Regions from separate parts of the Hydrogenophaga defluvii genome, predicted to be linked through region 2. Evidence: riboswitches for the same ligand, from Rfam matches in the RefSeq annotation. Region 2 holds a riboswitch; the other holds the start of a gene.
What was found. A riboswitch is a leader RNA that binds a small molecule or an ion and turns the genes downstream of it on or off. The one in region 2 is predicted to bind thiamine pyrophosphate.
Positions count from the first base shown of each region.

Region 1: it holds a riboswitch for thiamine pyrophosphate, as region 2 does, so the genes downstream of both, ACFQU0_RS11420 (TonB-dependent siderophore receptor) here and thiC (phosphomethylpyrimidine synthase ThiC) in region 2, are expected to answer to the same signal.

Region 1 is NZ_JBHTBZ010000025.1:14,819-29,353, forward strand. Features, by position in the region: gene ACFQU0_RS11365 (ABC transporter ATP-binding protein) at 1-403, shown strand, start outside; gene ACFQU0_RS11370 (GspE/PulE family protein) at 538-2,976, shown strand; gene pssA (CDP-diacylglycerol--serine O-phosphatidyltransferase) at 3,038-3,844, shown strand; gene leuA (2-isopropylmalate synthase) at 4,040-5,749, shown strand; gene ACFQU0_RS11385 (2-isopropylmalate synthase) at 5,783-7,324, shown strand; gene pbpG (D-alanyl-D-alanine endopeptidase) at 7,474-8,616, shown strand; gene ACFQU0_RS11395 (IclR family transcriptional regulator) at 8,680-9,465, opposite strand; gene ACFQU0_RS11400 (arginyltransferase) at 9,538-10,275, opposite strand; gene aat (leucyl/phenylalanyl-tRNA--protein transferase) at 10,272-11,033, opposite strand; gene nth (endonuclease III) at 11,030-11,665, opposite strand; gene ACFQU0_RS11415 (LLM class flavin-dependent oxidoreductase) at 11,725-12,741, shown strand; TPP riboswitch at 12,773-12,875, shown strand; gene ACFQU0_RS11420 (TonB-dependent siderophore receptor) at 12,948-14,535, shown strand, end outside.
Region 2 is NZ_JBHTBZ010000010.1:35,987-50,521, forward strand. Features, by position in the region: gene ACFQU0_RS03945 (FAD-dependent oxidoreductase) at 1-74, opposite strand, end outside; gene thiC (phosphomethylpyrimidine synthase ThiC) at 79-1,986, opposite strand; TPP riboswitch at 2,080-2,188, opposite strand; partial or broken gene ACFQU0_RS03955 (transposase) at 2,350-3,749, shown strand; gene ACFQU0_RS03960 (PAS domain-containing protein) at 4,053-5,696, shown strand; gene ACFQU0_RS03965 (ketopantoate reductase family protein) at 5,882-6,805, opposite strand; gene ACFQU0_RS03970 (LysE family translocator) at 6,854-7,492, shown strand; gene ACFQU0_RS03975 (helix-turn-helix transcriptional regulator) at 7,503-8,453, opposite strand; gene ACFQU0_RS03980 (NmrA family NAD(P)-binding protein) at 8,565-9,398, shown strand; gene xdhB (xanthine dehydrogenase molybdopterin binding subunit) at 9,413-11,719, opposite strand; gene xdhA (xanthine dehydrogenase small subunit) at 11,716-13,224, opposite strand; gene ACFQU0_RS03995 (LysR family transcriptional regulator) at 13,320-14,270, shown strand; gene ACFQU0_RS04000 (NCS2 family permease) at 14,326-14,535, shown strand, end outside.

The sequences.
Region 1 (14,535 bases), on a different contig from region 2:
GGACGTGGGGTTGCTCAAGGCCGTTGCCGACGCCGACCTCGGCGATACACAGGCGGACGCGTTTCTATCGCGCTATCCCCACGAGTTTTCGGGTGGGCAGCGTCAGCGCCTGGCCATCGCGCGTGCCTTGGTGGTGCAGCCGCAGGTGCTGGTGCTCGACGAGCCCACCAGCGCACTCGATGTCACGGTGCAAAAGCAGGTTGTGGCCCTGTTGCAGGGCTTGCAGCGCGAACGCGGCCTTAGCTACCTCTTGATCACCCACGATGTAGCGGTGGTGCGCGCCATGTCGCATGCGGTGTTGGTGATGCAACACGGTGAGGTGGTGGAGGCCGGTGATTGCCAACAGGTGCTTGAGGCGCCACAACACCCCTACACGCAGCAATTGCTGGGCGCGGCACTTTGATATTTTTGCTGTATCACAGGCGCAACTCTGTTGCCGGCTCATGCCGGTAAAATTAATAAATCTGGACCATGCCCGGACGAGTGGCTTTGCTCTTCTGATCAGCGGCTGGTTGGTCCTTTCAAGGTGCGCGGCCCATGAAAAGTTTTGAATTCCCACTCCCGCCTTCGGGCTTGGTAACCGTTGATGCGGCCAACAGCAAACGTTGGCCCTGTGAGGTCGCCGGCTGGGGGGCCAACAGCTTGCAAGGCCGTTTGTTGACACTGGATGTGGAGCAGCAACTGCTCAAGGTGCAGGGGCAGGCCAGCAAGGCGCCTACGGCCATCCGCTTCAACCAGTTCAAGTCCTTGCGCATCGACGGTGGCATGACTGTGGTGGGTGGCGCCAGCCGAGGCGCCCGGTGGGATGAGTTGTTGAATTTCCAGCCATTTGCCATCCGGCTCATCGATGGCTCCCGGCTCGCCGGTGACAGCGCCGGTGTGCAGGATTTGCCCTCGGGGCTGTGGCTGTTTGTCAAAACGGCAGACGGCTTGGGCCTGTCGCGCCTGTTTGTGCCACGCGCGGCACTCGAAAGCTACGAGGCGTCCGATGTGGCCACCGGTGGCGCTGATCCGGACAGCTACGCTGCCACCGATTTTTCGCACACCGTCTCCCACGGGTTTGCCGACACCACGCTGGATTTCCACTCGGGTCTGGCGAACACAGTGGTCGAGACCCGCGGCGAGCTGCTCAATGCGCTGGAGCGTCAGGCGCGCATCAAACCCGTGCCCATTGGCGAAGCCTTGATTGGCCTGGGCAAGATCACGGCGGCCCAGTTGGCGGTCGCGCTGAAAAAGCAGAAAGACACCAAGAACGTCCCGCTTGGACAGATTCTGGTGGAGCTGGGCATGGTGTCCACCGCCGATCTGCAGACCGCCTTCGCACGCAAGATGGGCTACCCCATGGTGGAGCTCAAGTCGTTTGAGTACGACGTGGCGGCGCTGCGCATGGTGCCGCTGTCGCTGGCATTGCGTCTCAAGGTGCAGCCCTTGATGCTCAACAAGGGGCTGCTGGTGGTGGCCATGCCCGATCCTTTGCAGTACAAGGTGCTGGAAGAGATCGAGTTCACCACCCAGCTCAAGGTCATGCCTGTGTTGTGTTCGGGTGATGAGATTGCGGCCAAAATCAGCCGCACTTACCGCGAAGTGGGCCTGGCCGAGCACCTGCACGACAGCCATCCTGACACGCAGTCCCCACCTGAGCCGGGCGACGCGCAGCAGCATGACGTGTTCCAGCTGGCGTCCGAACTGGTGGACAGCCGCGACACCGAGGAGGAGCGGCAGATCGAGCAGTCGGACAACACGCTGGTGCGCCTGATCAACTCCATGATCCTGGAGGCCTACCAGCAGGGCGCGTCCGATATCCACATCGAGCCTTATCCTGGCCGGCAAAAGCTCAAGATCCGTTTTCGCATCGACGGCAAGATGCGGCCCTACCTGGAGTTGCCGGCAAGTTACCGCAGTGCCCTGATCGCGCGCATCAAGATCATGTGCGACCTCGACATCTCCGAAAAGCGCAAGGCCCAGGACGGCAAGATCAACTTCGCCAAATTCGGCGGGCTGAAGCTGGAGTTGCGGGTGGCCACCATCCCCACCACGCAGGGCCTGGAGGATGTGGTGATGCGCATACTGGCGTCGTCGCGCACCATGGCGCTGGCGGACGTGGGCCTGACCCAACGCAACCTGGCGCTGTTCACCGACGCCATCGAACGCCCCTATGGCATGGTGTTGTGTGTGGGCCCAACCGGTTCGGGCAAAACCACCACGCTGCATTCGGCGCTGCACCACCTCAACAAGCCCGAGCGCAAGATATGGACCGCCGAAGACCCGGTGGAAATCACCCAGCACGGTCTGCGTCAGATCCAGGTGAACCCCAAGATCGGCTGGAGTTTTGCCACCTCGCTGCGCGCGTTGTTGCGTGCCGACCCCGATGTCATCATGGTGGGGGAAATCCGCGATCAGGAAACTGCAGAGATCGCGGTGGAGGCGTCGCTGACCGGCCACTTGGTGATGTCCACGCTGCACACCAACACCGCGGCCGAAACCATCACCCGTCTGATCGACCTCGGGCTCGATCCGTTTTCCTTCTCCGACTCCATTCTGGCGGTGATGGCCCAGCGCCTGGTGCGGCGGCTGTGTCCGCACTGTGTACAGCGTCGAGACATGAGCGACGAAGAGCTGGAACAACTGACGGTGGATTTTCAGTCGTCGCTGGCAGAGGGCGACGGCCTGCGCGACACGGCCAGGCTGCACCAACTCTGGCGCGACAGCTACGGTCACGAGGGCAAACTGTTGTCGGCGCACGCACCGGGTTGCGACAAATGTGGCCGCACCGGTTTTCGTGGGCGCCTGGGCATACACGAGCTGCTGGTGGTGTCGCCGCAGCTGCGGCACATGATCCAGGTGCGTTCGCGCTCAGAGGACTTGTTGCAGCAGGCTTTGCTTGAGGGCATGCGGACCTTGCGTCAGGACGGCATTGAAAAGGTGCTGCTGGGGCAGACCAGCCTGGCAGAGGTGCGCGCCAACAGCAACGCCTGACCCAAGGCACGGTAGGGCAATCCCAGTTTTCTATTCTTAAGCCTGCCTTACACTTCAGCGCATGCAAGAGGAAACCGAATCGAACGCGGACGCCGGCCACGTGCCGCGCCGCAGCAAGGGCATCTACATGCTGCCCAACATGATCACGCTGGCCGCGCTGTTTGGCGGCTTTTACGCGGTGGTCATGTCCATGAACGGCCGCTATGACCTGGCCACCATCGGCATTTTTGCGGCCATGGTCCTCGACAGCCTGGATGGCCGCGTGGCGCGGCTGACCAACACACAAAGCGCTTTCGGCGAGCAGATGGACTCCTTGTCCGACATGGTGTCCTTTGGCGCCGCACCGGCACTGATTGCTTATGAGTGGTCGCTGCGAGGTCTGGGCCGCTGGGGCTGGATTGCGGCCTTCGTTTACTGCGCCTGCGCTGCGCTGCGACTGGCCCGCTTCAACGTCAACACGGGTGTGGTGGACAAACGCTACTTCCAGGGCCTGCCGTCGCCTGCGGCGGCGGCGCTGGTGGCAGGCTTCATCTGGTTGACCACCGAAGCCGGGTGGCAAGGGGAAGATCTGGAGTGGCCCATGTTTGCCATCACCCTCTACGCTGGGCTCACGATGGTGACCAATGTTCCTTTCTACAGCTTCAAGGATCTCAGCCTGAAGAAGAGTGTGCCCTTTGCCGCCATTGTTCTGGTCGCGTTGGGCATTGCCATCATCAACATCCACCCGCCCACCGTGCTGTTTGGCCTGTTCGTGTGCTACGGCCTGTCGGGGTATGTGGTGTACGCGTGGCGCAAGTCCAAGGGCCGGCCCGTGAGTGTGGTCAGCACGTCAACCGATGAACCCGACGAGCGCGGCCTGCACGACTGAAGCCACCGGGCTTGAACGCTGTTCTTTTGTGATACATTGATACGCATGAAATTCGTCGCACGCACCCTACTACTGCTGTCCTTCACGGGCAGGTAGAGTTTCGCGCGCAGTTTTTCGCCAAACCACGGCCCGTATGCACCAGCAACGGGCCGTGGTTGTTTTTGGGCGTTGCTGGCTCACCTTCGAGAGAGCACCATGTTGAAGCAAGCCGCAAGCAAGTACCAAGCCTTCCGCCCCATCGGGCTCACCGATCGCACGTGGCCCGACGCCGTTCTGACCCAGGCGCCCGTGTGGCTGAGCACCGACCTGCGTGATGGCAACCAGGCCCTGATCGAGCCCATGGACGCGGCGCGCAAACTGCGCATGTTCGAGTTGCTGGTGCGGATAGGGTTCAAGGAGATCGAGGTTGGCTTCCCGGCCGCCTCGCAGACCGACTTCGATTTCGTGCGCAAGCTCATCGAGGAAGATCTGATCCCCGCCGACGTGACCATCCAAGTCATGACGCCGGCACGCGCCGAGCTGATCGAGCGCACTGTTGAGGCCGTGGCCGGGGCACGCCGCGTCATCGTGCACGTCTACAACGCCGTCGCGCCGGTGTGGCGCCGCGTGGTCTTCGGGCTGGAGGTGCCGCAGGTCATGCAACTGGTGGACGAGCATGTGGGCCTGGTGCGCCGCCTCACCGACGCCCGCCCCGACACCGAATGGGTGTTGCAGTATTCGCCCGAGACCTTTTCGTTGGCCGAGCTGGAGGTGTCGCTTGAAGCCTGCGAAACCGCCATTGCCGCCTGGGGTGTGGGCAGGCCCATCATCCTCAACCTGCCCACCACGGTGGAGAACGCCACACCCAATGTGTTCGCCGACCAAGTGGAGTGGATGGTGCGGCGTTTCCGCGACCGCCCCGAGATCGTGGTGTCGGTGCACCCGCACAACGACCGCGGCACCGGCACCGCCTCGGCCGAGCTCGCGCTCATGGCCGGCGCCCACCGCGTCGAGGGCTGCCTGTTTGGCAACGGCGAGCGCACGGGCAACCTCGACCTGGTCAACGTCGCTCTCAACCTCTACACCCAGGGCGTGGACCCTGGGCTGGACTTCTCCGACATCGACGAGGTGCGCCGCACCGTGGAGCACTGCAACCAGTTGCCCGTGCACCCGCGCCACCCCTATGCAGGCGATCTGGTCTACACCTCTTTTTCGGGATCGCACCAGGACGCCATCAAGAAGGCGTTTGCCCAGCGACGCGGGGGCGACGTTTGGGCCATTCCCTACCTGCCCATCGACCCCAAGGACCTGGGCCGCAGCTATGAGGCGGTGATCCGCGTGAACAGCCAGTCGGGCAAGGGCGGCATCGCCTACCTGCTCGACAGCGAGTACGGGCTGGATCTGCCGCGCCGTTTGCAGATCGAATTCAGTCAGGCGGTGCAGCAGGTCATGGACACCGAGGGCCACGAGTTGACGGCGGCCGACCTCTGGCAGTTGTTTGACAGCGAGTACCACGTCAGCACCACCGCTTTGCCGCGCTATCGGCTGCAGGCCAGCGAAGGGCAGGGCGCCCAGTCGGTACGGCTCGAAGGCGAGTGCGAAGTGGCGGGTCGTTCCGTGGCGTTTGCCGGCCACGGCGATGGCCCCATCGACGCCTTTGTGCAGGCCATGGGAGCTGCCCTGAGGGTGTCGGTGCGCGTGCTGGACTACCACGAACACGCCATCGGCGCCGGGGCGGACGCCCAGGCGGTCGCCTACCTGGAGCTGCGCATTGGCGCATCACAGACGGTGTACGGCGTGGGCCGCGACACCGACATCGTGGCCGCTTCGCTCAAGGCCATACTGTCGGGCCTGCAACGCGCGACAATCGCAGATTCCCCGGCTTCGGCCGACGTCCCCACCGCCAACGAGTTGGCCGGCGCTTGAGGCCCGGTTTCACGCATTCCCAGGAGATAAGCCATGTCTGACCAACTGATCATTTTTGATACCACCTTGCGCGATGGCGAACAGTCGCCCGGCGCCTCCATGACCAAGGACGAGAAGCTGCGCATCGCCCGCCAGCTCGAGCGCCTCAAGGTGGACGTGATCGAAGCCGGGTTCGCCGCCAGCTCCAACGGCGATTTTGATTGTGTGCAGGCCATCGCCAACACCATCAAAGACTCCACCGTCTGCTCGTTGGCCCGTGCCAACGACCGCGACATCGCACGTGCGGCCGAGGCCTTGAAAGGCGCCAACCGGGCGCGCATCCACACCTTCATCGCCACCAGCGCGCTGCACATGGAGAAAAAGCTGCGCATGACGCCCGAAGAGGTGCTGGAGCAGGCCAAGCAATCGGTGCGTTTTGCCCGCAACCTGTGTGCCGACATCGAGTTCAGCCCCGAAGACGGCTACCGCAGCGACATGGACTTTTTGTGCCGCGTGCTGGAGGCCGTGATCGCCGAAGGTGCGACCACCATCAACGTGCCCGACACCGTGGGCTACGCTGTGCCGGAGCTGTACGGCAACTTCATCAAAACGCTGCGCGAGCGCGTGCCCAACTCCGACAAGGCCATCTGGAGCGTGCACTGTCACAACGACCTGGGCATGGCGGTGGCCAACTCGTTGGCCGGCGTGAAGATTGGCGGTGCGCGCCAGGTGGAATGCACCATCAACGGCCTGGGTGAGCGTGCTGGCAACTGCTCGCTGGAAGAAATTGTGATGGCCGTGAAAACGCGCCGCGATTACTTTGGCCTGGACCTGGGCATCGATGCCACGCAGATCGTGCCTGCCAGCCGCATGGTGAGCCAGACCACAGGTTTTGTGGTGCAGCCCAACAAGGCCGTGGTGGGTGCCAACGCGTTTGCGCATGCCAGCGGCATCCACCAGGACGGCGTGCTCAAGGCGCGCGACACCTACGAAATCATGCGGGCCGAAGACGTGGGCTGGGCCGCCAACAAGATCGTGCTGGGCAAGCTCAGCGGCCGCAACGCCTTCAAGCAGCGCCTGCAAGAGCTGGGCATTGAAATGGCGTCGGAGAGCGAAGTCAACACCGCCTTCGCTGCGTTCAAGGAACTGGCCGACCGCAAGGCGGAAATTTTCGACGAAGACATCCTGGCTTTGTGCAGCGACGAAAGCGTCACCGCCGAGAAGGAGCAGTACGGCCTGGTGTCGCTGGCCCAGCGCAGTGAAACCGGCGAACGCCCGCACGCCGAGGTGGTGTTCACCGTGGACGGCAAGGAGTTCCACGGCACGGCCGATGGCAATGGGCCCGTGGACGCGTCGCTCAAGGCCATCGAAAGCCACGTCAAGAGCGGTGCCGAACTGGTGCTGTATTCGGTGAACGCCATCACCAGCGGCTCCACCGAAAGCCAGGGCGAGGTGACGGTGCGCCTGCAACATGGTGGGCGCGTGGTCAATGGTGTGGGTGCCGATCCCGACATCGTGGTCGCATCTGCCAAGGCTTACCTGAGCGCGCTGAACAAGCTGCACAGCAAGGGCGAGCGGGTGGCGGCCCAGGGGTGATTGCACCAAAAAGGTGCAAACCGGGGCCAGTTAGGACCGCGTCTTAAGGCTCTTTTTGAACAAGTAAACGCAAGCAATTGATATTGCTTGCGTTTTTTTTCATGCGTATACTCCGTTACATAAAACTTCACTTTTAAGGTTTCCGCATGATGCAAACAACAGGTCGGACGCTGAAATGGGTGGGTGGTGCCGCTTTGTTTGTGGCCTTGTCCCTGTTGAATGTCTCTCACGCACAGACCCAAAAGACGCGCAGCGCCCAGGCGGCCAAGACGAGCACAGTCAACAAAGCCAAAAAGCCGGTGGCTGTCAAACCAGTGGCAGGCAAAAAAACCGCTCAAGCCAATACGGGCCGCACCAACAAGGCCGCTGTGGCGCAACGCAAAACAGGTACGCGCGTGGCGTCCGCCAACAAGCGGGTGCGCAAATCGGTGGTTGCTGCTGCTGCGGTCACTTCTGCCGCCACGTTGGCCGTGGCGCGGCCCTCAATGGGTGAAAAGCTGGGTCTGCGTGAGCGCGACGATCCGCTGGACCTGAATTCGAGCGTGGCGCTGGTGGTTGACCAAGACACGCACGAAGTGCTGCTGCGCAAAAATGAAACGGCGGTGCTGCCAATCGCGTCGCTGACCAAGCTGATGACGGGGCTGGTGGTGGTGGACGCGCAGTTGCCTATGGACGAGATGATCACCATCACCCAGGCCGACGTGGACACGCTCAAGGGCAGCAGTTCGCGCCTGGCCGTGGGCACCACCTTGTCGCGCGGCGAGCTCATGCACCTGGCGCTGATGTCGAGTGAGAACCGTGCAGCCCACGCGCTGGGGCGCACCTTTCCGGGCGGCTTGTCGGCGTTTGTGACCCTGATGAACGCCAAGGCCGGCGAGCTGGGCATGAACGACACGCGCTATGTGGAGCCAACCGGCCTGTCCAGTGACAATCGTTCGAGTGCCAAGGACCTGGCCACGCTGGCCGCTGCGGCCTACAACCGGCCAATGTTGCGCGACCTGTCCACCTCGCCCAGCCACCAGGTGGATGTGGGTCGGCGCACCGTCCAGTTCAACAACAGCAACCGCCTGGTGCACAACCCGGAGTGGAGCATTGGGCTTCAGAAGACCGGCTACATCTCCGAGGCGGGTCGCTGCCTGGTGATGCAGGCCAACGTGGCCGGTCGTCAGGTCATCATGGTGTTTCTGGACGCCGCAGGCAAGGCGGCGCGTATAGGTGACGCGGAGCGTGTGCGCCGCTGGGTGGAACAACGCACCGACACCCTGATGCAGTTTGCCAAGCCACAGAGCTGAATTCGTGCGCGACGTGCGCGCGCCACACAACAACCCCGGCGCCAGATGGTTGCCGGGGTTTTTTTATGGGCGTTGGTTCAGGTTGCCCAAGGCCGCTGAAATGCTGGCGGCGGTGGCCTTGAGCTTGGGCAACCAGCCATCGTCCAGGCGGTCGGCAGGCGCTGAAATCGACAAACCGGCGACCAGTTTGTTCTGGTCATCGTAGATGCCTGCGGCCATGCAGCGCACACCCAGCTCCAGCTCCTCGTTGTCGCGCGCCACGCCCAGTTGGCGGCACAGGCTCAGTTCGCGTTCCAGTGCGGCCACTTGCGTGAGGCTGTTGCGGGTGTTGCCTTGCAGCCCGGTGCGGGTGGCGTAGGCGCGCACGCGCTGTGGGTCGTCGGCCGCCAGAAAGAGCTTGCCCACCGAGGTGAGGTGCAGCGGCGCACGGCCACCAATGGCGCGCACCACCTGCATGCCTGAGCGTTCGCTGTAGGCACGTTCCACGTACACAATTTCATCGCCTTGGCGCACGCTCAGGTTCACCGGCTGCTGGATGAGTTTGTGCAGCTCGCGCATGGGGCCCAGGGCGGTGTCGCGCACGCTCAAGCGGGCTTTCACCAGGTTACCCAACTCCAGCAGGCGCATGCCGAGCCGGTATGCGCCGGCTTCCGGGCGGTCCACAAAACGACCGATGGTGAGGTCGTTCAGGATGCGGTGTGCGGTGGAGGGGTGCAGGCCGGTTTTCTCGCTGATTTCTTTGAGTGAAACCGCTTCCTCGCGGGAAGCCAGCACCTCCAGCAAATTGAACATGCGCTCAATCACTTGGACGCTAGGGTGGCTGGGGAGGGTGTCTGAGCGTTTGGTCATGGTGCCTATCAATGACCGTATTTTACGAGATGAAATCTCAGGCTCACCGGCAGATGCCGTGTGTGCCGGGTGTCATGGGGCTCCCTGCCATTGCCCGTCGCGCAGGACTTCGTGTGGCTCGAACAGCGCCTTGTAGCGCATCTTGGGGCTTTGTTCGATCCAGTACCCCAGATAGACGTGCGGCAGGCCCAGGCTGCGCGCCTGCTCAATCTGCCACAACACGTTGTAGGTGCCGTAGCTGGCGCGTGCCTCAGGCTCAAAGAAGGTGTAGACGGCGGAAATGCCATCGTTGAGCACATCGACGATAGACACCATCTTGAGCTGCGCTGGCCGGTCATCCGTCGCGGGTTCGAAGAATTCCACCAATCGCGAATTGACCCGGCTTTGCAACAGGAACTGGGTGTACTGGTCGATGCTGTCGTGGTCCATGCCGCCGCCGGCGTGGCGGTGGTTTTGGTAGCGCAGGTAGAGCTGGTAGTGCTCGGGCACAAAACACAGCTTGAGCACGCGGGTGTGCAAGTGGCCGTGCTTGGCTTGCGCCCGCTTCTGGCTGCGGCTGGGCTTGAAGTCGTGCACCTTCACCCTCAGTGGCTCGCAGGCGCTGCAGCCATCGCAGTAGGGGCGGTAGGTGAACATGCCGCTGCGGCGAAAGCCGCGTGCCACCAGGTCTGAGTAGGCGTCGTTGTGGATCAGGTGGCTGGGGGTGGCGACCTGCGAACGCGCCTGTCGGCCGTCCAGGTAGCTGCAGGGGTAGGGCGCTGTGGCGTAGAACTGCAGCGCCTGAAGGGGAAGCTCTTTGGGATGCGTCACGTGGATTCGTGTGCGGGCAAGAGATGTTTCCAGTATACGGACAAGAAGCGCCACGCCGCTGCCGGTGTTGCCAGCGTGCCATGCACATGGTGAACAAAATCGCTGCGAGCGATCTCGCGCGCACCCAGTGACGCCAGATGGGCGGTGTTTTGCTGGCAGTCGATGGCAGTGATGCCGTGTTGCCGGCAAAAGGCCACCAGCCCCGCCAGCGCCATCTTGGAGGCGTTGCTGCGGTGGCTGAACATGGATTCGCCAAACACCATGCCGCCCAGGTTGACGCAATACAGGCCGCCGGCCAGCTCGCCGTCCCACCAGGTCTCCACGCTGTGCGCGTGGCCGGCGCGGTGCAGGGCCTCGTAGGCGGCCACCATCTCCGGCAGTATCCAGGTGCCATGTTGGCCGTGGCGGGGCGTGGCCGCACAGTGCCGGATCACCGACGAAAAATCGTGGTCAAAACGGATTTCGATGCGCTGCTGGCGCAGCCCGCTGAACAGGGGTTTGCGCAGCGAGTCATGGAGCCGGAAGTCCGTCACCTGCAGCACCATGCGGGGGTCGGGGCTCCACCACAGAATGGGCTGGCCTTCGCTGTACCAGGGAAAAATGCCTTGGGAGTACGCCGCGAGCAGGGTGTGCACGTCCAGCGCGCCACCAGCGGCCAGCAGGCCTGGGGCCGGGTCGTGTGCGCCCCAGGCGCTGCTCAGCGGTGGAAAGGCTTGGCCTGGCTCCAGCCAGGGCAGGGCTGGTGCGCGCCGCGTCATGCGCGTGTTTTGGGCTGGAAGTCGCAGGTGTGTGCCACCGCACACTGGTGGCACAGCGGCTTGCGGGCCTGGCACACGTAGCGGCCGTGCAGAATGAGCCAATGGTGGGCGTCCACCAGGTAGGCCGGCGGAATGCGCTTGAGCAATTGCTGTTCCACGGCCAGTGGCGTTTTGCCCGGCGCGAGGCCTGTGCGGTTGCCCACGCGGAAGATGTGCGTGTCCACCGCCATGGTGGGTTCACCAAAAGCCACGTTGAGCACCACGTTGGCCGTTTTGCGGCCCACGCCGGGCAGGGCTTCCAGCGCCTCGCGGGTGCGCGGCACGCGGCCACCGTGTTGCTCCACCAGGATGCGGCAGGTTTCCATCAGGTGTTTGGCCTTGCTGCGGAACAGGCCAATGGTTTTGATGTGCGACTCCAGCCCCTCCAGCCCCAGCGCCAGGATTTTTTGGGGCGTGTTGGCCAGCGGGAACAAGCGCCGCGTGGCCTTGTTCACCCCCACGTCGGTGGCCTGGGCCGAGAGCAGCACGGCGGCCAGCAGCTCGAACACGCTGGTGTATTCCAGCTCCGTCACCGGCATGGGGTTGGCGGCCTTGAGGGTGGCGAAAAAGGTCTCGATGGCGGCGGGCTTCATGCGTCGGATGATAAACACGCGCCGTGCAAGCCCATGGCCGAAGCGGGACAATCCGGGGCATGAAAGCTTTATCCGACATCGCCCTGTCCATGCTCGATCTGGTGGCCGTGCGCGAAGGTGGCACCGTGCGCGAAGCGCTCGACATCGCCGTGCGCACCGCCCAGCACGCCGAACGCCTGGGTTTCACACGCTATTGGCTGGCCGAACACCACAACATGGTGGGCATCGCCAGCTCGGCCACGGCCGTGCTGGTGGGGCACATCGCCGCCGCCACCTCGCACATGCGCGTGGGTTCGGGCGGCGTGATGCTGCCCAACCACGCTCCGCTGGTGGTGGCCGAAGCCTTTGGCACCCTGGCCGAGCTGTACCCCGGCCGCATCGACCTGGGCCTGGGCCGCGCGCCCGGCACCGACGGCCCCACCATGCGCGCCCTGCGCCGCGACCGCGTGGAAAGTGAAGACGACTTCCCGCGCGATGTGGCCGAACTGCAGCGTCTGCTGGCACCTGCCCAGCCCGGTCAGCGCCTGGTGGCCATGCCCGGGGCGGGCACCAACGTGCCCATCTGGTTGCTGGGTTCCAGCCTGTTTTCGGCGCGCCTGGCGGCCGAGCGGGGCTTGCCCTACGCATTTGCCTCGCACTTTGCGCCGCGCCTGCTGCTGCAAGCGCTTGATGTTTACCGCAGCCACTTTCAGCCCTCGGCCACACTCCAGCAACCCTACGCGGTGGTGGGTGTGCCGGTGATTGCCGCCCCCACCGACGAGGAGGCCGAGTTCCTGGCCAGCAGCACCTACCAGCGGGTGCTGGGCATCCTCACCGGCGACCGCCAGCGGCTGCAGCCGCCGGTGCCACATTTCCGTGCCAGCCTGCATTCCCAGGCGCGCGCGGCGGTGGACGATTTTCTGGCCGTGGCCGCCATAGGTGGGCCTGCCACCGTGACGGCCCATTTTGAAGAGCTGGCCCGCGTGACCGAAGCCGACGAGTTCATGATCGTCAGCGACGTGTTCGACCCCGCGCTGCGTCTGCGTTCGCTGGACATCGCGGCCCAGGCCATGCGTGTGCCGACAGCGGTGGCCTGAACTACAATTCTCGCCGCACGTTGTTGCAACGTGTTTTCGCTAGGGGTGTTGCCCGCCACACGGCGGGCGACTGAGAAAGTCCCTTTGAACCTGATTGAGGTAATCCTCGCGCAGGGAAGCAAACGCAGTCACCGGGCGCCCGCCACACGTGGGTATTCTGCTCGGTGCCATGCCCAGCCGACCTGCCATTTCGCGACCACCACGCCATGGCACACACCCGTTCTCTTTTTCGCTCTTTGCCCCGCCGCAGCTTCATGCTGACGCCCGTGGCCGCCGCCTTGTTCAGCACGGCGGCCTTCTCGCAAACCCAAACCCTGGCCCCTGTCACCGTCAGTGACGGCACGGCAGCGCCCAGCGTGGACGTGGGCGGCTTTGGCGACGCGCCCCTGGCCCGCACGCCCATCAGCGCCACCGTCATCGACGCCGCCCAGATCGAGGCCAGCGGCGCGCGCAGCGTGCGCGACCTCTACAAGTTCGATGCCTCGGTGTCCGACGCCTACAACGCTGTGGGCTACTGGGACTACGCCACCGTGCGCGGCTACGTGCTGGACGCCAAATACAACTTCCGTCGTGAAGGCCTGCCCATCAGCGCCGAAACCGTGATCGGGCTGGAAAACAAAGAGCGCGTGGAAGTGCTCAAGGGCACCAGCGGCATCCAGGCCGGCACCAGCGCGCCGGGCGGGCTCATCAACTACGTGGTCAAACGCCCCACCGAAAAAGACCTGCGCAGCCTGCGCACCGAAATCACCAGCGAGGGCGGCGTGCTGGCTCATGTGGACCTCGGCGGACGTTTTGGGCAGCAGCGCGAATTCGGTTACCGCTTCAACTTGGCCGGCGAACGCATTGGCAGCCATGTGGACGCCGCCGATGGCCGCCGCCACCTGCTGGCCCTGGCCATGGACTGGCGCATCAGCCGCGACAGCCTGCTGGAGGTGGAGTTTGAGCACAGCCGCCGCAGCCAGCCCGGCGTGCCCGGCTTGAGCCTGCTGGGCAACCAACTGCCCGCCGCCAACCCCTTCGTCAACATCAACCACCAGCCCTGGAGCCAGCCCGGCGTCATGCGCAACTTCAGCGGCAGCGTGCGCTTTGAGCAGGCCTTGAGCGAAGGCTGGAGCTGGACCGCCCAACTGGCCTCGCAGCGCCTGCAGGCCGACGACCGCCTGGCCTACCCCTACGGCTGCTACGACGCCGGCAGCGACACCTACTACGCTGACCGCTACTGCCCCAACGGCGACTACGACCTCTACGACTTCCGCAGCGACAACGAGCGCCGCACCACCCAGGCGCTGCAACTGGCCGTGAAGGGTGAACTCAAGACCGGCGCCATCAAACACCAACTGCGCCTGGGTGTGCAGGCCAACCGCCACACCGACCTGGGCCAGCCCCAGGCCGACAACAACGCCGCCGTGGGCACCGGCAACATCTACACCCAGCCCGCGCTGCCAGCCGACCCCACCTACGCCGACCCCTACACCAAGCTGCGCGAGCGCAGCACCGAGTTCTTTGCCTACGACGCCATCGAATGGGCGCCCGGATTGAGCACCTGGCTGGGCCTGCGCCACACGCGCCTGAACCGCCACAGCGTGCGCACCGATGGCTCGCGCGAGACGGACTACCAACGCAGCTTCACCACCCCCTGGCTCGCCGGCAGTTGGCAACTCACGCCCGCCCACATGCTGTATGCGAGCTGGGGCAAAGGCGTTGAATCGGAAGTGGCCCCCGGCCGCAGCCGCTACACCAACGCAGGCCAACCCCTGCCCACACTGGAAAGCCGCCAGTGGGAAATGGGCCTCA
Region 2 (14,535 bases):
TGCCCGGCGTGGCCCAGCCGCCAGGCCAGCAGCCGTCCGAGCACGCCGGCCCCGGCAATGCCTATGCGGGCCACGGCGTCAGGCCTTCTTCGTGGTCAGTGCGTCCAGCGGCACGTAGAACTCGCCGCCGGTGGCCTTGAACTCGGCGCTTTTCTGCGCCATGCCACGGGCGAGGGCCTCGCCCTCGCTCACGCCCTGGTTCGCTGCGTAATCCCGCACGTCCTGCGTGATCTTCATGCTGCAGAACTTGGGGCCACACATGGAGCAGAAGTGCGCCTCCTTGCTGCTGTCCTTGGGCAGTGTTTCGTCGTGGTAGGCCTCGGCGGTCTGCGGGTCCAGGCCCAGGGCGAACTGGTCGCGCCAGCGAAACTCGAAGCGCGCCTTGCTCATGGCGTCATCGCGCGCGCGGGCCCCCGGGTGGCCCTTGGCGATGTCGGCGGCGTGGGCGGCGATCTTGTAGGCGATGATGCCCTGCTTCACATCGTCACGGTCGGGCAGGCCCAGGTGTTCCTTGGGCGTGACGTAGCACAACATGGCCGTGCCCATCCAGCCGATCATGGCGGCGCCGATGGCGCTGGCGATGTGGTCGTAGCCCGGCGCGATGTCCATGGTCAGCGGGCCCAGGGTGTAGAAGGGCGCCTCGTGGCAGTGCTTGAGCTGCTCTTCCATGTTGGCCTGGATCAGGTGCATGGGCACGTGGCCCGGGCCTTCGATCATGGTCTGCACGTCGTGTTGCCAGGCGATCCGTGTCAGCTCGCCCAGGGTGCGCAGCTCGGCGAACTGGGCCTCGTCGTTGGCGTCGGCGGCGCTGCCGGGGCGCAGGCCATCGCCCAGCGAGAAGCTCACGTCGTAGGCCTTCATGATCTCGCAGATCTCTTCGAAGTGGGTGTAGAGGAAGTTCTCCTTGTGGTGGGTGATGCACCACTTGGCCAGGATGGAGCCGCCGCGCGAAACGATGCCGGTGCGCCGCTTGGCCGTCATGGGGATTTGGGCCAAGCGCACGCCGGCGTGGATGGTGAAGTAGTCCACACCCTGCTCGGCCTGCTCGATCAGGGTGTCACGGAAGATGGCCCAGCTCAGGTCCTCGGCCACGCCGCCCACTTTTTCCAGCGCCTGGTAGATGGGCACGGTGCCGATGGGCACGGGCGAGTTGCGCACGATCCAGTCCCGCGTGGTGTGGATGTTCTTGCCGGTGGACAGGTCCATGACCGTGTCGCCGCCCCAGCGGATGGACCACACCAGTTTTTCCACCTCTTCCTCGATGGAGGAGGTGACGGCCGAGTTGCCGATGTTGGCGTTGATCTTCACGCCGAAGTTGCGCCCGATGACCATGGGCTCCAGCTCGGGGTGGTTGATGTTGGCCGGGATCACCGCACGGCCGCGCGCCACCTCGTCGCGCACGAACTCGGGCGTGATGATGTCGGGGATGCGCGCGCCCAGCGGGTTGCCTTTCAGACGCGCCTCGCGCTCGGCGTCGCCCAGGTAGGCGCGCATCCACTCGCGCTTGCCGTTCTCGCGGATGGCGATGAACTCCATTTCGGGCGTGACGATGCCTTGGCGCGCGTAGTGCATCTGCGTGACGTTGCCGCCGGGCTTGGCGCGCAGCGGCGTGCGTTGCAGCGCGGCGGCCTCGGCGCGCAGGGCTTCGATGCGGGTGTCCGCCATATCTTCGCCGTTCGGGCCGTGTTTGCCGCCGTCGTCCAGCGCCACCCGGCTGCGGCCGGTGTAGGCCTCGGTGTCGCCGCGCGCAGCCACCCATTCGCTGCGCACCGGTTTCAGGCCTTGGCGGATGTTGATGTGGGCGGTCGGGTCGGTGTAGGGTCCCGAGGTGTCGTAGACCGTGACGGTCTCGCCATTGGTCAACGCGATTTCGCGCATGGGCACGTGCACGCCGTCTTGCGTGCCAGGCACATGGACCTTGCGGGACTGGGGGAAGGGTTTGCGGGTGAGCGAAAGCAGTTGCTGCAGCTTGTCGGGGGCGTTCATCGAGGCAGTCTCCAAAGTGGTTGGAAAAATGCCCCGCCTCGACGCCGGTGGTGCAGGCGCGCATGCCCGCCACACAGGGACGGACGCACGCGCCAACGGCGCTGCAGCTCTTCTTACGCTGGTACTAACCAGATCAAGTTCGCGGTTCCGGCGGTCAAGTCCGCCATCTCAGCACGCCATACGTGCACCCCGGAGCGGGTGGAAGTGTACTTGGGAATCCGAGGGGCGGTGGTTGAGCGGAGATGGGCGTGGCGGGCTGCTCGTCAGTTGGCGGCTTCAGGCTAATTCTGTTGAAAAACACTGATTTTTGAGTTGTCTGGCCCGTGACTTGCATGCGGTTTCTCCTTTACGGAGGTGCAAACCATGATGGGTCACACGGCGAACCAGGATCAGCTCTTCTATGCCTTCAACTTGGAAGAGCACATCCCATCCGACCATTTGCTGAGGGGCATCAACCAGTTCCTCGACCTCAGCACTTTGCGCGAACATCTTGCGCCGTTCTACAGCCACACAGGACGGCCATCCATCGATCCCGAACTGATGATCCGAATGCTGGTCATTGGGTATTGCTTCGGCATCCGCTCCGAGCGCAGACTCTGCGAGGAGGTGCATCTGAATCTGGCCTATCGGTGGTTCTGCCGGCTCGGACTGGAAGACAAAATCCCCAATCACTCCACCTTCTCAAAGAACCGCCACGGCCGGTTCCGCGAGAGCGAAGCCTTCCGTCATGTGTTTGAAGTCGTTCTGGGTCGATGCATGACCGAGGGACTGGTTCGTGGTGAAGGCTTCGCCGTGGATGCCAGCGTCATCAAGGCCGATGCCAATCGGGCCAACGTGACAACGCCTGAAGATCCCAAGGATTGGCCGGAGGCGACAAGCCAAGTCCTGCGGTACGCGAGTACCTTGCAGCGCTGGAAGATACCAATCCGGTCTCAAGCGATACGGTCCCCATAGCCAACCCCAGAACAGTTTCTCTTTCGGACCCACAAGCCAGATACACCGCAGCGCCAGGTGGCCCCGCCTTCTTTGCCTACTCCACCAACTATCTCATCGATCTGGAGGCGGGGATCATCGTGGATGTCGAAGCCACGCAGGCGCATCGCACGCTGGAGGTGGAAGCCACCAAGGCCATGGTGCAACGTGTGCAAGACCGATTCGGTATCAAACCCAGTCGACTGGTGGGCGATACCGCTTATGGCACAGCGCCGATGCTTGATTGGATGGTCAACGACAAAGGGATTGCACCGCACGTCAGGGTCTGGGACAGAACCCAGCGCAAGGACGAGACCCTGTCGAGCAGCGAGTTTCTTTGGAATGAGACCGCCAATGAGTACCGTTGCCCGGAAGGTAAGCCGTTGAAGTCGAACTGGCGGCGGTTCAAGAATCCACGCGACCATGTGACACAGGCGGACACCATCGTGTATCGGGCCAGCTCGCTTGACTGCAGCAATTGCTCGCGCAAACTGGAGTGCTGTCCCAATACCCCGCATCGCAAGATCGCTCGCAGTATCTATGAGGGTGCTCGTGACGTTGCTCGACAGATTGCACAAACAGATGAGTTCAAGCAATCGAGCAAACAGCGCAAGAAGGTTGAGATGCTCTTCGCCCATCTCAAGCGCATCCTCAAGCTCGACCGACTGCGGCTGCGCGGCTTGGCAGGTGCGCGCGACGAGTTCATCTTGGCGGCCACGGCGCAGAACCTGCGAAGAATGGCCAAGTGGTTGCCACTTGCACCGGGCATGCAGGCGGCGATAGCGAGGTAAAGGGGATCAAGTGGAGGGATAGTCGCCAAAAGCGTGCGACCCAACAAACAAAATCATCCTCACTGACAGAAAACGGCGACCCGACCGGGGCGTCGAAACGAGTTTTTCAACAAAATTGGCTGACTGGAGTCATTCACGTTCGACGGGCTGAGCAACTGCTTCGGTCATGACCAGCCAATCGACGAACGACTCGTCAGTGGTGTATGGCACGAGCCTGCCCAAAACCCCTGCCATACTTAATCTGGTGTGGTTGATTTTCTTATCCGTTGGATTCGCCTGACCCCCTTTTTGCGACAGCCCTGCATGCCTACCACTCTCACGCCGTCCACAAAACTGCTGCAACTGCTGCCCGAGGCGGTGATGCAAACCGATGCGCTGTGGGAGATCACTTACCTGAATCCGGCGTGGACCACGCTCACCGGCCATTCGGTGGAAGCAGCGCTCGGCAGGTCTCTGCTTGAATTTGTGCATCCCGGCGACATTGGCACCATGCGCTCGGGCATGCCGGTATTTCGGTTGCGATTTGCCGACGCGGACTATCGCTGGGTGCGTCTGAACCTCTACCCGGAGACGGATGCGGCGCAGCGGGTGATCAGCCGCCAGGGTGTCCTGATCGAGATCACCGAGGTCACCGAGCAGGTGCTGGTGGAGATTCGCCAGCGCTTTTTGCGCTTACTGGAAACCATTGATGGCGTCGTTTGGGAGGCTGAAATCGGCGTGGGCAATACTTTCCTGAGCCCGCAGGTCGAACGGTTGTTCGGCTACTCCGTGGAGGAGTGGCGGTCTGACCCGGGCTTTTGGCGGGCGCATGTGCACCCCGATGATCTGGCACAGGCCCTGCTTATCGATGATGCCGCCTACAACGCCACGCACAGCTATGCCTACGAGATGAGCTATCGGCTGATTGCAAAATCCGGCAAGGTCGTGTGGGTGCGCGATCTGTGCCGCGCAGTGGTCGAGCCGGGGCGACCGAACCGCATGATCGGCCTGATGATCGACGTCACCCAGCAGAAGAACGCCGAACTCGAGTTGTTGCGCTCTGAAAACCGCTATTCGCTGGCGACGCGCGGATCCAATGACGGCATCTGGTACTGGGACTTGCGAACGGACGCCCTGCATGTGTCCGGGCGCTTTCACCAGATCGTCGGGCTGGGCAGCGGCGATCATGTTCACGACGGTGGCTGGAGCTTTCTGGAGCAGCTCATCGATCCCGAAGATCGGGTGCGTGTGCAGGCGGCCTACCGCAGGCACCTGTCGGGGAACTGCCCGAACTTTTCGGTGGATTTCCGCGCGTTCCACGCCGCTGGACGACTGGTGTGGGTCAATTGGCGCGGGCTCGCCGAGTTTGAAGACGGCGTTGCGGTGCGCATGGCGGGCTCGTTGAGCGATCTGGCTGACCGTGGCAGTTCCTACGATGCGCTGACCAGTTTGCCCGGCCGGCCCTTGTTCCGCGATCGCCTCGCGAATCTCATGGCGCTCCACCAGAACGACGCTGCGAACGGTGATGGTGTGCCCACACGCGATGACGCCACCATGTTCGCCGTGCTGCTGCTGGATCTCAACGGGTTCAAGGCCGTCAATGACAACTACGGGCACCATGTGGGCGACCGGCTGTTGCAGCAGGTGGCGCGGCGGCTCGAATCCTGCGTGCGGGCGGTTGATCTGGTCGCCCGCATGAGTGGCGACGAGTTCAATGTGCTGTTGGAGTCCATTGATCCCGCAGAAGCCAGCAACCGCGCCCAACAGATCGCTGCCGCCCTCGCAGCGCCTTACGTGGTCGGCGAACACACCGTGATCAGTGGCGCGAGTATTGGACTGGTCAGCAGTGCATCCAGGCTGGCGACGGTGGACGACTACCTGCGTGCCGCAGACACCGCCATGTACCAGGCCAAAAGCCAGTCATTGGGCGTGTGCGTGTTTCAACCTGCCTGTCGCTCCAGCGCCTGAATGTCAGTTCATGGTGCCGAGAGCGATCCGACGGCGCCTATCTGACGACCGGCAGCAACCGCTGCGTAGCCGTCCCTGGCAGCTCGTGCCCGTACTCGTCAATCAAGCTGCCAGCGTTGGCGATGTCGCCGGCCGCGCGCCAAACGGTCACTGTCGTGCAGGCGTGGCCGTTCCGTGCGGTCGGCTCAGCGCGGGCCTTCTGGTTCCGCCAACTTCACCAGTGTCCACAACACGCGGTTGGCCGGTGTGGGCACGCCCAGCGCCGCGCCACGTCGCATCACATAGCCATTGAGGTGGTCGATTTCGGTGGGCTTGCCACGCATCAGGTCTTGCGCCGTCGATGAGTGTTGCGTCGGCATGGTTTCGGCGATGCGGCGCACCGCCAGGTCCACGTCGCCGGGCAGGGTCACGCCATCGGCGGCGGCCACGGCGCGGCATTCGGCCACCACATCGGCCATCACGTCGCGCACGCCGGGGCGCTCCACCAGCGGGCCGTAGGGCAGCTTGCCCAGGGCGCACAGCGCGTTGTATGCACAGTTGAGGATGAGCTTGACCCAGAGCGAGCCGCGCACGTTGTCGCTGATCTCGGTGGGCACGCCGGCAGCCATGAGCGCCTGCGCCAGGCGCGCGCTGCCGGCTGAGGGTTCGATCACCAGCTCACCGCGCCCGTGGTGGCGCAGGTGGCCAGGGCCGGCCATTTCGGTGGCCACGTAGACCACAGCGGCGGCCACATCCACGCCGGGCAACACGGCGCGCAGCCGTTCGGCGTTGTCCACCCCGTTTTGCAGGCACAGCACCAAGGCGCCCGCCTTGAGGTGGGGGCGCATCTGCTCGCCAGTGGCCTCTGTGTCGGGCGATTTGACGGCAAAGAGCACCACGTCGGCACCGGCCACGGCCGCCGCTTCGGTGCTCGCGGCCACCGGCACCTGTTCATCGAAGGACAAGGTCTGCATGCGCAGGCCATCGCGCTCGAACACCTGCACGTGCTGCGCGCGGCCGATCAGCGTGACGGCGTGACCGGCGCGCGCCAACATGCCGCCGTAGAAGCAGCCAACGGCACCGGCGCCGATGACGGCAACACGCAACGGGGAGGGGGTGGGGGAGGTCATGCGCGGTATTCTAGGAGCCCTGTTTCTCAAGAAGCCGAGCCCGCCACCATGCCCAGCCTTCAGACCTTGTTGATGTTTGCCACCGCGTCCCTGGCGTTGGCGGTGATTCCCGGCCCGACCATGTTGCTGGCCTTGTCCAATGGCATGAGCGGTGGCCTGCGCCGGGCCGCCTGGGGCATGGCCGGCGCCACGCTGGGCAGCGCGGTGGTCATCTCGGTCGTGGCCATTGGGCTGGGCTCGCTGATGCTGGCGTCGGCCTGGCTGTTCGAGATGGTGCGTGTGGTGGGCGTGCTCTACCTGTTGTGGTTGGCGGTGCAACTGTGGCGCAGCCCGGTGGCCGATGTGCAGGCCACGCTGGCCCATGTGCCGGGGCGTGAGGTGCAAGGCCGCGCGGCTTTCACGCGCAGCCTCACGGTGGCTTTGTCCAACCCCAAAGCCCTGCTGTTTTTTGCGGCGTTTCTCCCGCAGTTTGTCGATCCGGCGCAGGCGCTCGCGCCCCAGTACGCGTTGCTGGGCGCGTTGTTCATCGCCATCGACACCGCCGTCATGGTGGCGTACGCCCTGGCGGGGCGGCAGGCGGTGCGCTGGCTGTCCCAGGCGGGCTTGCGCTGGCTCAACTGGGGTTGTGCGGCGGGCATGGGCCTGCTGGCGCTGCTGCTGGCCAGCTATCGGCGCCACGTGGCCTGAGCGGCGCCGTTCACGCTTCCTGAAAGCGGAAGGGTGCCTGCCGGTCGCTGGCGTCCAGTTCGCGAAACTGGCGCGGTGACAGCCCGGTGGTGCGCTTGAAGACCTTGGAAAAACCGAACGCATCCTGGTAGCCCACCGCCTGTGCCACCTGTTCCAGCGTCTGGCGGGTGTCGGCGAGCAGTTGCAGGGCTTTTTGCATGCGCAGCGTGCGCAGATGGTTGAGCGGTGTGTCGCCCAGTGCGCTGCGAAAACGCTCGGCCAGCGCGGACCGCGACAGCCCCACCTGCTGGCCCAGCTCGTCCAAGGTCCAGCCGTGGGCGAGGTTGCCGTGCATGAGGCCCAGCACCTGGCGGATGGGGCGGTCGCTGATGGCGTGGTGCCAGCCGGGTGTCCCCGGGTTCTCGCGTTCGGCGATCTCGCGCAGCGCGAAGGCAAACAGCGCGTCCAGCAGGCCGTGCGTGGCCGAGGTGGCGCCCAGGCCCTCACCGCCCAGCTCGCGGTCCAGCAAACCCAGGGTCAGCGGCAATGGCGACAACTGGGGCAGGCTGTGGCCCCGCACCACAAACCAAGGTGGCAGGCTGCGCAAAAAAGGGTGCAGCGGCGGGTGCCACAGCTGGTAGGCGGCGCTGACCACCTGCGTGCCGCTGTGGCCTGGCAGCGCAGACGGCTCGGCCCCCACAAACGTGGCGATGGGCACGGTGGTGCTGTGCGAGGGTGGCTCAGCGTTCAGCGACAGGTGGTGCACACAGCCCCTCGCCATCAGCACCAGGTCACCGGCCTGCAGGGCCAAGGGTGCGTCGAGGTTGGGCGCGTGCACAAAGGCCTGACCGCGCGTGACCGCGTGAAGACCAAAGCTGCGGTCGCAGGGAAAACGCAGGGCGGCCTCGGGTTGGAGCGCATGCAGGTCGAGCAGGCGGCGCTTCAATCCAGCGACATGCAATATGTCTGAGAGTATGTCCATGACGCCATATTTTCTGGACGATCAGACATGAATGGTGGCATTTCATGCATTCAGGTTCTTGTCGATGCCGGACACACTGAGGGCTCGTTCAACCACACACGGAGTTTTTTCATGACCACCACCCTCGTGATCGGCGCCAGCGGCCAAATCGGTTCGACCCTGGCCGATCTGCTCGCTGCCCAAGGCCAGACCGTTCGGCGCGCCACCAGCCGCGTGGCCACACAAGCCGGCGAAGTCACGGTCAACATGGACACGGGTGAGGGCCTCGCGGCCGCGCTGGCGGGGGCCGATCAGCTGTTCCTGATGTGCCCACCCGGTTTCGCCAACCAGCACGAGCTGCTCATTCCCGCCATCGATGCCGCCAAGACCGCCGGCTTGCGCAAGCTGCTGATGTTGTCGGCCATGGGGGCCAATGCCGACGAGAGCATCCCCCTGCGCCGAGCCGAACTGCACCTGGAGCGCTCAGGTCTGGCCTGGAACGTGATCCGCCCGAACTGGTTCATGCAGAACTTCCACACCTTCTGGTTGGAAGGCATCCAGAGCCAGGGCCAGATCTTCTTGCCGGTGGGTGATGCAAAAGGCAGCTTCATCGACACCCGTGACGTGGCCGCCGTGGCAGCCAAGCTGTTGTCGTCCGACAGTTTCGTGAACGCGGCCCACGACCTCACCGGCAACGAGGCGTTTGACCACCACCAGGTGGCGGCTATCCTTTCGCAGGCGGCGGGCCGCCCCATTGGCTACACCGACATCCCCGAAGACGCGATGCGCCAAGGGTTGCTGGGCGCGGGCCTGCCAGCGGATTACGCCGAGTTCCTGCTGGTGATCCTGGGCGCGTTCAAGGCCGGCTTTGCCGAGCGCACCACCGACGCCGTCCAGCGCATCACCGGCCAGGCGCCCATCCGCCTGGAGCGGTACGCGCAGGACTTCAAGGCCCACTGGGCCTGAGGTTCAGCAGGGCGTCAAAAGCCCTGCACGGCGCGCAGCACTTCCTCGGCGGTGGCGGGTGCGTTCATCGCATCGGGCTGCCCGCCCGCCTGGGCCACCGCGTCGCGCAGTGCTTCATACACGCTGATGCCCAGCATGAAAGGCGGCTCGCCCACGGCCTTGCTGCCAAACACGTTGTCCTCGCGGTTGGGCTCAGGCCACAGCGCCACGTTGAAGTGCTCGGGCACGTCGCCGGTGGCCGGGATTTTGTAGGTGCTGGGCGCATGGGTTTGCAGGTAGCCCTTGTTGTTCCACACCAGCTGCTCGGTGGTGAGCCAGCCCATGCCTTGCACAAACGCGCCTTCGATCTGACCGATGTCGATGGCCGGGTTGATGCTCTGGCCCACGTCGTGCAGGATGTCGACCGCCACCACGCGGTACTCGCCGGTCAAGGTGTCGATGGCCACCTCGGTGCAGGCCGCACCGTACGAGAAGTAGTAGAAGGGCCGCCCCAGCATGGTGACCTTGTCGTAGTGGATCTTGGGCGTGCGGTAGAAGCCATCGCTCCAGAGCTGGATGCGGTTGGCGTAGGCCGCGCCCACCACGTCCTCCCACTGTCGGGTTTTGCTTGGGCTGATGACCTGCCCGTTCACGAAGCGCACCGCACCCGCGCCACAGCCGTCGAGCCCGGCCACGAAACTGGCGAGGTTGTCGCGCACGTTCCGGGCCGCAAACTGGGCCGCGCGGCCGTTGAGGTCGGTACCGCTTGAGGCGGCAGTGGCGCTGGCGTTGGGCACTTTGCTGGTGTCGCTGGCGGTGGAGAGCACACGTTCGAAGGGCACGCCCAGCTCGTCGGCCACGATGGCGGCCACCTTGGTGTTCAGGCCCTGGCCCATCTCGGTGCCACCGTGGTTGACCTGCACACTGCCGTCCGTGTAGACGTGCACCAGCGCGCCGGCCTGGTTGAACAGCGTGGCGGTGAAGCTGATGCCGAACTTGACCGGCGTGAGAGCGATGCCTCGTTTGATGACCGGGCTGCTCGCATTCCACTCGGCTATTGCTCCGTGGCGCTCGCGGTAGCGGCTGGTCTGCGCCAGCGTGGTCATCAGCGGCTCCAGGATGTTGTCCTCCACTTGCATCTGGTAGTGGGTGACGTTGCGGTTCTCGATGCCGTAGAGGTTGCGCAGGCGCACGTCCAGCGCGTCCAGGCCCAGGTGGCGGGCGATGTCGCTCATGATGCGTTCGATCACGATCACGCCCTGCGGGCCACCAAAGCCGCGAAAGGCGGTGTGGCTCTGGGTGTTGGTCTTGCAGCGGTAGCTGCTGATGGCCACGTCTTCGAGGAAGTAGGCGTTGTCGGCGTGGAAGATGGCGCGGTCGGCAACGGGGCCGGACAGGTCGGCGGAGAAGCCGCAGTTGGCCAGCATCTCCAGTTTCAGGCCACACAGCAGGCCGCTGTCGTCAAAGCCCACCTGGTAGCTGTAGGCAAAGGGGTGGCGCTTGCCGGTGATCATGAAGTCGTCGTCGCGGTCCAGCCGCAGCTTGACCGGGCGCTTGAGCTTTTGCGCCGCCACGGCGGCCCACACCGCCAGGTGGCCGGCCTGGGTTTCCTTGCCACCGAAGCCGCCGCCCATGCGTCGGCATTCCACTTTCACCGCGTGGTTGTGCAGGCCCAGCACGTGCGACACCCAGTGCTGCACCTCGCCGGGGTGCTGGGTGCTGGAGTAGACCCACCACTGGTTTTGCTCCAGCGGCAGCACGTAGGCAATCTGGCCTTCGAGGTAGAAGTGTTCCTGCCCACCGACCTCGAAACGGCCTTCCAGCGTGTGCGGTGCACGCGCCAGCGCGGCGGCGGCATCACCGCGCTTGACATGCACTGGCGGCAACACGTAGCTTTGTTTGGCGTGGGCTTCCTGGGGGGTGAGCACGGGCGGCAGTGCCTCGATGTCCCACTTGACCAGGCGTGCGGCGCAGCGCGCGGTCATGGCGTCGTCGGCCAGGATGAGCCCGCCGACCTGACCGATGAACAACACCGTGTCCTGCGCGAACACCGGTTCGTCGTGGCCGAAGGCGGCCAGGATGGGGTCGCCAGGAATATCGGCCGCGCAGATGAAGCCTTGCACGCCGGGCAGGGCCAGGGCCGCGCTCGCGTCCAGGCCTTTCAGCTTGCCGTGGGCGATGGGCGAGCACACCGGTGCCGCGTGCAGGGTGCCCCGCACCTCCGGGATGTCGTCGATGTAGGTGGCGGTGCCCGCCACCTGGGCGCGCGCGCTTTCGTGGAAACGCGAGACGCCAGCAGCGCGGGTGCTGTCGGCAACCAGTTTGAGATCGGGGGCGTTCATGCCGTCACCTCCAGGCTTTTCAGACCGTTCAGTTGTTCGAGGTTGATGGCCTGTTGGCCTTGGCTTTCGAGCCAGAAGCGGCGCAGCAGGTTGCCCATCACGGTGTGCCGGTAAGCCGCGCTGGCGCGCATGTCGGAGATGGGCTGAAACTCGCTTCGAAGGGTGTCCATGGCGGCCATCACCGTGTCCTCGGTCCAGGGTTGGCCCAACAGAGCGGCCTCGGTGTGCCGCGCACGGGCGGGTGTGGCGGCCACGCCGCCGGCGCCGATGGACGCGCTTCGCACCACGCCACCTGCGATCTCCAGCCGGATGGCCAGGCAGATGGCCGAGATGTCGTCGTCAAAGCGTTTGCTGATTTTGTAGACGGCCAGTTTTTCGTCCTGGGTGGGACGGGGCACCTTGATCCAGGCCACCAGTTCGTCGGGCCGCATGACGTTGGTGCGGTAGCCGGTGTAGAGGTCTTCCAGCCGCAGTTCGCGGTGGGCGATCTCGCCGCCGGCCGCAGTTTTTTTCCAGCGCATCAGCACCACGCTGGCGCCCAGGGCGATGAGCAAGGGCATGGAGTCACCGATGGGCGAGCCATTGGCCACGTTGCCGCCCAGGGTGCCCGAGTTGCGTACCGGCAAACCTGCAAAACGCTGGCTGAAGGTTTTGAGTTGGGGGCGTTCCTTCACCAGCGCCGCAAACGCGTCGGTGAGCGACACGGCCGCACCAATGGCGATGTGGTGTTGGTAGGTTTCGACGCGTTGCAGCTCGCGCGCGGCGGTCACGTCCAGCACCTGCTCAAAACGTTTGTGCTGTTTGGTCACCCACAGGCCGACGTCGGTGCAGCCGGCCACCACCTGTGCCTTGGGGTGGGCGGCACGGGCCTGCAACAAAGCGGGCAGTGTGGCGGGGCGCAGGTAAGGGGTGTCGGTGGTGGGCTTCTTCTTCAGCGCCTTGAGTGCCGCCACGGTAGCGTCGGTGTCCACCGTGCAACCGGCGGGCAGGGGCAAGTCGCCCATCTGTTGCGCCGCATCCAGGATGGGGCGGTAGCCGGTGCAGCGGCACAGGTTGCCCGAGAGATCGACTTGGGCCTGCTCGCGGGTGATGCCTTGGCCGTGGTTGGTGTTCTGGTACATGCCGAACAGGCTCATCACGAAACCCGGTGTGCAGAAGCCACACTGGCTGCCGTGGCATTGCACCATCGCCTCTTGTGCTGGGTGCAGTTCGCCGGTGGGCGCCGCGATGTCCTCGGCGGTGTAGACCGCCATGCCATCCACCGAATGCGCCATTCGGATGCAGCTGTTGATGGCCCTGTGCCGCAGCTGGCCATCGACCAGTTCGCCCAGCACCACGGTGCAGGCGCCGCAGTCGCCTTCGCCGCAGCCCTCTTTGGTGGCGCTCAGGTGCAGGTCTTCGCGCAACACGTCCAGCAGGGTGCGGTCGGGTGCGACGTGATTCAGCGTCACGGTCTCGCCGCGGCGCACGAATCTCAGGGTTTGTCCGGATGTTTGAGACTTCATGAACGCCAGCATAGCGTCCCGCTCCGTGGCACAACATATGCTCAGCCATATGACAGGAATGTCCAGAACACGATCAACGCATACAGTGTCCAGGTATGAAATACATGCCCATGTTCGACAAGATTGACCTGCACCTGATCCGCGTGCTGCACACCGTGCTCACCGAGCGCAGCGTGTCGCGTGCGGCGCTGCGTTTGGGCATGTACCAGCCGGCGGTCAGTGCGGCGCTCAAGCGCCTGCGCGAACTCGCGGGTGATCCCCTTCTGGTGCGTTCGGGCGCCAGCATGGTGCCCACCGAAGCCGGCCTGCGCATGATCGCGCCAGCGGCCGACATCCTGCGCAGCGCCGAGGTGCTGTTTTCCGATGCGCGCGCCTTCGACCCGGCCACCGCCCGCCACACCTTCAGCCTGGCCGCCAGCGACTACCTCGACCCCGCCTTCCTGCCCCAATTGGTCACGCAGATCAAGGCCCTGGCACCTGGTTGCCAGATCGAGATCCACCCCTTGTCGGCCGACGCCGACTACCGCACACACCTGGCCCAGGGGCACTACGAAGTGGTGATTGGCAATTGGCCCAAACCGCCAGACGACCTGCACCTGGGCAGCCTGTTTGGCGACGAGGTGGTTTGCCTGGTGGCCAAACACCACCCGGCGGTGCGCCGTGGCTGGGACCAAACCGCGTGGCTCGCCGCTGAACACATCGCCCCCACGCCCACCCATCCCGGTGCACGGGGCTTCATTGACGACCACCTGGCCGCACAAGGCTTGGCGCGCAACATCACCGCGCGTTGTCCCCATTTCGCGCTCATCCCGGCCATGGTGGCCGGCAGCCTGCTGGTGCTGACGACGGGCCGCCAGTACTGCGAACGTTTCACCGCCAGCCTGCCCGTGCGCGTGCTGCCTTGCCCGGTGGAATTCCCTCGCATGATGTATTACCAGCTCTGGCACGAGCGCACCCATGCGTCCAAGGCGGGGCGTTGGCTGCGCGAGCAGATCAAGACGGTGGCGGCCTCGCTGCGCGCGCCGCCGCATGAGGCGGCTGCGTAGCCACCACCTGGCCGCACCCCTGACCAAAACATACAACAAAGAGGAGACACAACCCATGAACTGGACCGAACGCGTGTTCAAACTGCAGGAACACGGCACCACGGTGCGCAACGAACTGGTGGCGGGCCTGACCACCTTCCTGACGATGGCCTACATCATCTTCGTCAACCCATCCATCCTGGGTGATGCGGGCATGCCCAAGGACGCCGTGTTTGTGGCCACCTGCCTGATTGCGGCGCTGGGCACCACCATCATGGGCCTGTAC